Regions from separate parts of the Streptomyces gottesmaniae genome, predicted to be linked through region 1. Evidence: riboswitches for the same ligand, from Rfam matches in the RefSeq annotation. Region 1 holds a riboswitch; the other holds the start of a gene.
What was found. Region 1 has a riboswitch for cyclic di-AMP ahead of RM704_RS23815 (C40 family peptidase). Riboswitches for the same ligand answer to the same signal wherever they lie in the genome.
Positions count from the first base shown of each region.

Region 1 (4,840 bases):
GTCCCGAACCTCCTTGCGCTCGTAGAAGCGGACGCCGCCGACGACCTTGTAGGGCAGGCCGACGCGGATGAACACCTCTTCGAAGACTCGGGACTGGGCGTTCGTCCGGTAGAAGACGGCGACGTCGCCGGCCTTCGCGTCGCCCGCGTCCGTCAGGCGGTCTATCTCGTCGGCGACGAACTGGGCCTCGTCGTGCTCGGTGTCGGCGACGTAACCGGTGATCTGCGCGCCCGCGCCGGCGTTGGTCCACAGGTTCTTCGGGCGGCGGGACTCGTTGCGCTCGATGACCGCGTTGGCCGCGCTCAGGATGGTCTGCGTGGAGCGGTAGTTCTGCTCCAGCAGGATCGTGGTCGCGTTCGGGTAGTCCTCCTCGAACTGGAGGATGTTGCGGATGGTCGCACCGCGGAAGGCGTAGATCGACTGGTCCGCGTCACCCACGACGCAGAGCTCGGCCGGCGGCAGGTCCCACTCGGCAGGCGGCACGTCGACCGGGTGCTCGGAGGTGCCGACCAGCTCTCTGACCAGGGCGTACTGGGCGTGGTTGGTGTCCTGGTACTCATCGACGAGGACATGGCGGAAGCGACGGCGGTAGTGCTCGGCGACGTCCGGGAAGGCGCGCAGCAGATTGACCGTCGTCATGATCAGGTCGTCGAAGTCCAGTGCGTTCGCCTCGCGGAGGCGGGACTGGTAGAGCGCGTAGGCCTGGGCGAGGGTCTTCTCGAAGCCGTCGGCGGCCTGGGCGGCGAAGTCCTCCTCGTCGATCAGCTCGTTCTTCAGGTTCGAGATCTTGGCGCTGAAGGACTTGGGCGGGAAGCGCTTCGGGTCGAGGTCCAGATCACGGCAGACGAGCGCCATCAGCCGCTTGCTGTCGGCGGCGTCGTAGATCGAGAAGGAGGACGTGAAGCCGAGCTTCTTCGACTCGCGCCGCAGGATCCGGACGCAGGCGCTGTGGAAGGTCATGACCCACATCGCGTTCGCGCGCGGACCGACGAGCTGCTCGACGCGCTCCTTCATCTCACCGGCGGCCTTGTTGGTGAAGGTGATCGCGAGGATCTGGCCCGGGTGGACCTGCCGCTCACCGAGCAGGTGGGCGATGCGGTGGGTGAGCACCCGGGTCTTGCCGGAGCCGGCACCGGCGACGATGAGCAGGGGGGACCCGGCATGCACGACGGCCGCGCGCTGGTTCTCGTTCAGCCCGTCCAGGAGGGCCGCCGCGTCGAGGGCCGGGCGGGGGGCGCCGCCCCGGTAGTAGGCGTCCCGGTCCGGTGGTACGTCGAACTTCCCGCCGAACAGATCGTCCGGAAGCGGCTCCGGTACGTGATCGTCCTCGGGCGGCGGCGGGGGCTCCTCCGCGTGGCCACGGGGGGCCTGGAGGTCCGCCAGGAAGCTGTCGTCAAAGAGGCTGCTCATCGCTCTCCGAGTCTAGGCGCCCCCACTGACAGCCAGGGGCCGCCCCGGGAAGTCCGCACGCACCACTCATCGCGCACACCTCACGACGGTGAGCGATCGAGCGTACCGCCCATCGCGCGGAAGAGGCTAAGGTCACGAAAACGTATCGGGCATATCGAACATCAACCTTCACACGGGCCACACGAGTTGGCTAGCTTCTTCTCTTGGGCCGTACGACACAACCGGCGAACGTCGCCGGGCCGCACGGCCTCCGCCGAGTCCGGCACGCCTCTCCTGGGCGCCGGAGCCGGGGACCCACCGACCTCTGGGGTGAATCGACCCGACGCCGCACGCGGCACGGGCCGTAGGGCAAACCTTCCGAAGCTTGCGCCCGAACCCGACAGCTAACCCGGTAGGCGGACAACGGAAGGAGACGCCGCACCATGGCGCCGCACCGCAAGCCGCGTCCGACCGGCCGGACGCGCGCGGGCATACGCACCCCCGCTCTCGCCACGGCCGCCCTGACCTCCGTGGCTCTGCTCTCCCAGACGGCCACCGCCGCACCCTCCGCCGACGACAGGCCGAGCCTGGAGGAGGTCGAGAAGAAGGTCGACGACCTCTACCGTCAGGCAGGGTCGGCGACCGAGAACTACAACGCGGCCAAGGAGAGGACGACCAAGCAGAAGAAGAAGGTCGACACCCTCCTCGACGACGTCGCCCAGCGCACGGAGAAGCTGAACGAGGCGCGGGAGGAGCTGGGCTCGTTCGCGGCGGCCCAGTACCGCACCGGCGCGGCCACCCCCGACCAGGCCTCACTGCTCCTGGCGGACAACCCGCAGGACTACTTCGACCAGAACCAGCTGATGGACCGGTTGACGGACCGTCAGAAGGTGGCCGTCGACGCGTACGTCACCGAGCAGGCCGACGCGGCGGAGCAGCGCCGGACGGCGAGCGACAGCCTCGAGAAGCTCACCGAGTCGCAGAACGCCCTCAAGACCAGCAAGGCCAAGGTCCAGGCGAAGCTCGCCGAGGCCCGCGAACTGCTCTCCACCCTCACCGCCGCGGAGAAGGCCCGGCTCGCCGCGATCGAACAGCGCGAGCAGGAGGAGGCCGACCGCAAGGCGGAGGAGCTCGCGCGGCAGCAGGCGGCACAGGCGAGCCCGGAGACGCAGAGCACCCAGGAGGCCCAGGAGGCCCAGGGAGGGACCGCCACCGGCACGGAGACGTCGCCGGGCACCACCGGGACCACAGCCCCGGTCGAGGACTCCACGTACGCCTCGAAGGCCACCAAGGCCCTCGCCTTCGCCCGCGCGCAGATCGGCAAGCCGTATGTCTGGGGCGCCACCGGCCCCGGCTCGTACGACTGCTCCGGCCTCACCCAGGCCGCCTGGAAGGCCGCCGGGGTCGACCTCCCGCGCACCACCTACGACCAGGTCGAGGCGGGCACCACCGTCTCCCTGGCCGACGCCAAGCCGGGCGACCTCGTCTTCTTCTACGACAACATCGGCCACGTCGGCCTCTACATCGGCAACGGCATGATGATCCACGCTCCCAAGCCGGGCACGTACGTCCGCGAGGAGTCGATCTTCTACGACGGGGAGTCCTCGATCCACAGCGTGGTGCGGCCCGCGTAACTCGGGGGCAGCGGGCGCCGGTCCACACGGTCGGCGCCGTCCCGGGAGTCCCGGCTCAGCCATCCCCTCGCCATCGCGGACAGGACGGACTCACACGGACGGATCCCTTCAGGTCCAGAGCACCGCGATGAAGACGTTCGCGGTGGTCAGCGCGCCCACCAGGGCGAAGAGCGGCTTCTCCACCGTCTCCTCGTCGCGTTTCACGTAGACCAGGCCGAGGATCACGATCAGCAGGGCGAGCTTGACGCCGATCTTGATGTTGTCGACGGGCTGGTCGTCCGCCTGGTTGAGGCCGACGAGGAGGACACCGGTGACGAGCATGGCGAGGGCGCCGTGCAGCATGGCGGGGACGAAGCGGGCGGTGCCCTGGCCCATGGCCTTCATCTGGGTGAGGAAACCACCCAGGAGGGAGGCGATGCCGATGATGTGGAGGGCGACGAGGATGTGGATGAGTACGTCCATGCGCGGAGCCTAATGAGGCACCCGAGGGCCGTAGGGCACCGGGTGCGGGTGGGACGGGACGGGCGAACGACCCCCTGATGATCTTGCATATATGCGCTCCATAGCACCGCGCCCCCTCCGCCCGGTCCGAAATCGCCGCATCGGTCATCGCACAGCGTGAAGTCGGCGACGCCAGGCGAGGATCTCGGTCACATACGGTCACCTCACAGTCGGTGCACGCCACTTCCGTACAACGCGTTACCGAGCCATCACAGCCAGGTTTAGCGTCCTCCCTCAGGTGACCGGCTCCCCACCGCCGCCCGGCCAGGGGCGGCAGTCGGCCACCACCGCCGAGAAAGGTCCGGCGGCGTCCCGCTCCCCCTGTGCGGGCCGCCGCCGGACGTGTCACCGCTCCCCCCAGGCGGTCCGTACGGACAGACGATGTTCGTACTGCGGACGGCGGTCGTACGGAGAGGACGTGGACTCCACGTGGCAGCGCACCGCAAGCCCAGACAGCGCTCGCTCGGCGGCCATACGGCCCGCACGGCCGCGACGATCGCCCTCGCGGGCGCCGCGAGCGCGACCGGTTTCGACGGTACCGGGCACGCCGACCCCCAGCTCACACCTGAGCAGGTCAAGGCGAAGGTGGCCAAGCTGTACCAAGAGGCCGAGGTCGCCACCGAGAAGTACAACGGCGCGAAGGAGAAGGCCGACAAGGCGCAGGAGAACCTCGAAGAACTGCGCGACCAGGCCGCCCGACGCACCGAACGACTCAACTCGGCCCGGGACGAACTCGGTTCGCTGGCAGCGGCGCAGTACCGGGGTGGCGGCATCGACCCCTCCTGGCAGCTCGCGCTCTCCGCCGACCCCGACGAGTACCTGGACGGCGCCGCCCTCGCCGAGCGTGTCGGCACCCGGCACTCGGCGGACGTGGCGAGCGTACGGAAGCAGCTGCTGGAGATCGAACGACTGCGCGGAGCCGCCCGCGTCGAACTGGGCACGCTCAAGACCCGGCAGACGGAACTGAAGCGGCACAAGAAGACCGTCACCTCGAAGCTGACCGACGCCCGCCAACTGCTCGGCCGACTCACCACCGAGGACCGCACGCGCTTCGACACCCGGGGCGGCACCACGGGACACACCTCACGCTCCTCCACCGCGGCCCAGCGCAGCCTCGCCGGTCCGGTCTCCCCCGCCTCCGCAACGACCGACGCCCCCAACTCCCGCGCCGCCGCGGCCGTCTCGTACGCCTACTCCAAGATCGGCAGCCCCTACGTCTGGGGCGCCACCGGCCCCAACGCCTTCGACTGCTCCGGCCTCACCCTGGCCGCCTACCGCGCCGCCGGTGTCTCCCTCCCCCGCACCACCTACTCCCA
Region 1 is NZ_JAVRFJ010000021.1:90,619-95,458, forward strand. It holds gene pcrA (DNA helicase PcrA) at 1-1,410, opposite strand, end outside; cyclic di-AMP (ydaO/yuaA leader) riboswitch at 1,666-1,823, shown strand; gene RM704_RS23815 (C40 family peptidase) at 1,833-3,023, shown strand; gene RM704_RS23820 (hypothetical protein) at 3,132-3,485, opposite strand; gene RM704_RS23825 (C40 family peptidase) at 3,954-4,840, shown strand, end outside.

Region 2 (4,840 bases), on a different contig from region 1:
CCGTGAGGACCAGGACGACTTCAGGGACTGGGCGGGCATGATGATCCGGCACGGCGGCGGCCCGAGGGGCGGTGTCGCGCGCTCGGTCAAGAAGATGCGCGGCTACCTCGCCGACCTCATCCACCGCAAACGGGAAGGGCTCACCGAGCACCCCGCCCCCGGCGAGGACCTCATCTCAGGGCTCATCCGCGCCTCCGACCACGGCGAGCACCTCACCGAGAACGAGGCCGCGGCGATGGCGTTCATCCTGCTCTTCGCCGGCTTCGAGACGACCGTCAACCTCATCGGGAACGGCACCTACGCCCTGCTCACCCACCCCGAGCAGCGCACCCGCCTCCAGGCATCCCTCGCCGCCGGGGAGAAGGCGCTGCTCGAAACCGGTGTCGAGGAACTCCTGCGCTACGACGGCCCCGTGGAACTCGCCACCTGGCGCTTCGCGACCCGGCCCCTCACCGTCGGCGGGCAGGACATCGCCCCGGGCGACCCCGTCCTCGTCGTCCTCGCGGCGGCCGACCGCGACCCGGCCCGCTTCCGGGACCCCGACACCCTCGACCTCTCCCGCCGTGACAACCAGCACCTCGGCTACGGCCACGGCATCCACTACTGTCTCGGCGCCCCGCTGGCCCGTCTCGAAGGCCAGACCGCGCTGGCGACCCTCCTCACCCGCCTCCCCGACCTCCGACTCGCGGTGGATCCGGCCGACTTGAGGTGGCGCGGAGGGCTCATCATGCGGGGGTTGCGCACGCTTCCGGTGGAATTCACCCCGCAAGGGCGGTCCGGGGGCCGTTCGTGACGCGGTTCGTAAGCGGTACGTAGTAGTACCCGGGCAGCCCGTAGCACTACCGCATTCCGCGACGGAAAGTGACTCTCCCTCAAGTCTGTGATCTTCACGTGATCTGCGCTGCATTAACTTGTGACAACTGATCGACTCCCGCTACGTTCACACGTCAGTGCGAAGGGGTCACCCCACACCCTTCGCACCGGTCACCGCTGTCGCGTGAAAGGCAACCGCATGCTCTCCGGGAACGGTCGACACCGTCGCCCCCGTCAGGCTCCCGCCCTCCTCGTCGCGGCCGGAGTGACCGGCTCGGCCATCGCGATCCCCCTGCTCGGCGCCACCGGCGCGAGCGCGGCCGACGGAACCACCTGGGACCAGGTGGCGGAGTGCGAGAGCGGCGGCTTCTGGAGCGCGGACACCGGGAACGGACGCTACGGCGGCCTCCAGCTCACCCAGGCGAACTGGGAGAAGTACGGCGGCCTCGACTACGCGGCGAGCGCCGATCAGGCCAGTCGTTCGCAGCAGATAGCCGTCGCGGAGAAGGTGCTCGCCGACCAGGGTGTCGGCGTCTGGGCCACCTGTGGTCTGCTCCACAACCTCGGGGGCGACTCCGGTTCCGCCGACGTGGACACGGGCGTCGCGGGCGACTCGACGGATTCGGGTGACTCGTCCAGTTCATCTGGTTCGTCTAACTCTTCCGATTCGTCCGAATCTTCCGGTTCCGCCGGCGAGGCCGACGAGGCCGACTCGGCCAAGTCCGCCGACTCGGTCGACTCCGACACGTCGGGCGACTCGACTCCCGAGGCTTTCGAAGGGTCCACCAAGGCCAAGGCCGGTACGGGTGCCGACACCGACTCGGACGGCACGGCCGGCTCGGACGGCTCCACGGCCTCCGGGGGTGCGAAAGCGGACAAGTCGACACAGAGTGACAGCTCTTCGGTCGACGAGGGCGAAGGCGGCACCGGTCGTCATCGCGGCGCCAGCGCCGACGAGAGTGCCTCCGGCGCGGAGGTCGGGACGGACGCGGCCGACGGCTCACGCCCCGCCGACCCCACCCCCTCCGGCCGTCACGCCTCCCGCGGCGGCGACGGGGCGGGGGAGTCCGCGGACGGCGCCTACACCGTCCGCGCGGGCGACAGCCTGACGCGGATCGCGAACTCCCTCGACCTGACCGGCGGGTGGCGTGAGCTGTACGCCGAGAACGAGGGCACGGTGGGAACCGACCCGGACCTCATCCTTCCCGGTCAGACCCTCGAAGTCGGTGCCGAAACGGGCGAAAAGTAGCGACAGTTCAGGTCACTGTTCGCCCCTGAATGCCCGTTTTGATCTAGGTGGGAGATGAATCACAGGCCCCCTGATCGTCTTTGAAATCCGGGCAATCACGTGTTTACGGTCGTGACCGCTCGCCACAGCGGGCCCCTGCGGTCGGTACGCCGAATCCTGCCAACGGCCGCAAGGAACAGTCGTCGCGTCAAGCGCCGTAGGCAGGAGCGGGGGACCCAAGGTAAGTGCCGGGTCCGGTGGTTGCGGCCCTTCGGGGGCGTACGTCCGGAACCGGCTCGGGGTGAAGCCGCGCGACGTGAGCCGAGAGGCGAGCGTGCGCGGCCGGGCAACTCAACCGGCCCGAACCCGACAGCTCACCTCGCAGGCGTCGGTGAGGGGATCTCTCCATGCTGTTTTCCAGCAAGGGCAAGCACCGTCGTCCGTCCAAGGCCGCTCGCGCCATCGCCGTCGCCGGTGTCACCGGCGCCGCCGCCATCGCCGCCCCGCTGATGGCCGCCGGCAGCGCATCCGCCGCCACCGCCTCCGAGTGGGACGCCGTCGCCCAGTGCGAGTCCGGCGGCAACTGGTCCATCAACACCGGCAACGGCTACTACGGCGGCCTGCAGTTCTCCGCCTCCACCTGGGCCGGCTACGGCGGTACGCAGTACGCCTCCACCGCCGACCAGGCGACCAAGGCCCAGCAGATCGCGATCGCCGAGAAGGTCCTCGCGGGCCAGGGCAAGGGTGCCTGGCCGGTCTGCGGCAAGGGCCTGTCCGGCGCCTCGTACGACGGTGCCGCCGCCTCCTCCGGCTCCTCGGACTCCGGCTCCTCGCAGCAGAGCACCCAGGAGAGCACCAAGAAGAGCACCGAGGACACCCGCGCCTCCCGCTCCTCCGAGCGCGCCACCGTGGAGACCCCCACCGGCAAGAAGGTCAAGAAGGGCGACGGCGAGTACAAGGTCGTCACCGGCGACACCCTCAGCGCCATCGCCGCGAAGAAGAACGTCAAGGGCGGCTGGGAGAAGCTCTTCGAGCTGAACAAGGACATCATCGACGACGCCGACTTCATCTACCCGGGCCAGCAGCTCCACCTGAGCTGACCCGCGACGTCGGCGACGGTCGCCACACGCCTGCCGCCCCCACGGCCGTCCCCCACGGCCAGGCAGGCGGGGCCGGTTCGGCCGGGCCGAGAAATCGGGCCGCTTCCCGGCTGAACCACAGCCCGCTCACAGCCGTGTCCTCCATAGTGAAGACCTCGTGAGGGCCGTCCCCCCGTCCCCACGAGCTCCCCGCCCCGGTGCGCATTCCCCCGTACGCACCGGGGCGGGGCTTTTTCATGCGCGGTCACCCCGCCCGAGCCCGGCCGTTTCTGCGCCGCTCCGCCTTTCTGTTCACTTTCTGGCCCACCCCCCTTTGTTCCGGCCTGAAACAATGGGTACGGTCTGTCTGTCCACGGGACGGTCGGTCGGCTGCCGACGAGCCCGGGGCGGTTAGGCTCTAGTCGCAAGGCCCGCGGGCCCCGCAGTTCCGCGTCACATCCCATGAAGGAGATGCTCGTGCCGTCCATCGACGTCGTCGTAGCCCGGGAAATCCTCGACTCGCGAGGCAACCCCACCGTCGAGGTCGAGGTCGGCCTCGACGACGGCAGCACGGGTCGTGCCGCCGTTCCGTCCGGCGCCTCCACCGGTGCCTTCGAAGCCATCGAGCTCCGTGACGGTGACCCCAACCGCTACCTCGGCAAGGGCGTCGAGAAGGCCGTCCTCGCCGTGATCGAGCAGATCGGCCCGGAGCTCGTCGGCTACGACGCCACCGAGCAGCGCCTGATCGACCAGGCGATGTTCGACCTGGACGCCACCGACAACAAGGGCTCCCTCGGCGCCAACGCCATCCTCGGCGTCTCCCTCGCCGTCGCCCACGCCGCCTCCGAGGCCAGCGACCTCCCGCTCTTCCGCTACCTGGGCGGCCCGAACGCGCACCTGCTGCCCGTTCCGATGATGAACATCCTGAACGGCGGCTCGCACGCCGACTCCAACGTGGACATCCAGGAGTTCATGATCGCCCCCATCGGCGCGGAGTCCTTCTCCGAGGCCCTGCGCTGGGGCGCCGAGGTCTACCACACCCTCAAGAAGGTGCTGAAGACCAAGGGCCTGTCCACCGGCCTCGGCGACGAGGGCGGCTTCGCCCCGAACCTGGAGTCCAACCGCGCCGCCCTCGACCTCATCCTCGAGGCCATCAAGGAGGCCGGTTACACCCCCGGCGAGCAGATCGCCCTCGCGCTGGACGTCGCCGCCTCCGAGTTCTACAAGGACGGCGTCTACACCTTCGAGGGCAAGGAGCGCTCCGCCGCCGAGATGACGGAGTACTACGCCGACCTCGTCGCGTCGTACCCGCTCGTCTCCATCGAGGACCCGCTGTTCGAGGACGACTGGGCCGGCTGGAACACCATCACCGAGAAGCTGGGCGACAAGGTCCAGATCGTCGGCGACGACCTCTTCGTCACCAACCCCGAGCGCCTCGCCCGCGGCATCGAGGAGGGCTCCGCCAACGCCCTGCTCGTCAAGGTCAACCAGATCGGTTCGCTGACCGAGACCCTGGACGCCGTCGAGCTGGCCCAGCGCAACGGCTTCAAGTGCATGATGTCCCACCGCTCCGGCGAGACCGAGGACGTCACCATCGCCGACCTCGCCGTCGCCGTGAACTGCGGTCAGATCAAGACCGGCGCCCCGGCCCGTTCGGACCGCGTCGCCAAGTACAACCAGCTGCTGCGCATCGAGGAGATCCTCGACGACGCCGCGGTCT
Region 2 is NZ_JAVRFJ010000030.1:102,793-107,632, forward strand. It holds gene RM704_RS29825 (cytochrome P450 family protein) at 1-793, shown strand, start outside; gene RM704_RS29830 (transglycosylase family protein) at 1,013-2,062, shown strand; cyclic di-AMP (ydaO/yuaA leader) riboswitch at 2,245-2,444, shown strand; gene RM704_RS29835 (LysM peptidoglycan-binding domain-containing protein) at 2,449-3,141, shown strand; gene eno (phosphopyruvate hydratase) at 3,598-4,840, shown strand, end outside.
Region 2: it holds a riboswitch for cyclic di-AMP, as region 1 does, so the genes downstream of both, RM704_RS29835 (LysM peptidoglycan-binding domain-containing protein) here and RM704_RS23815 (C40 family peptidase) in region 1, are expected to answer to the same signal.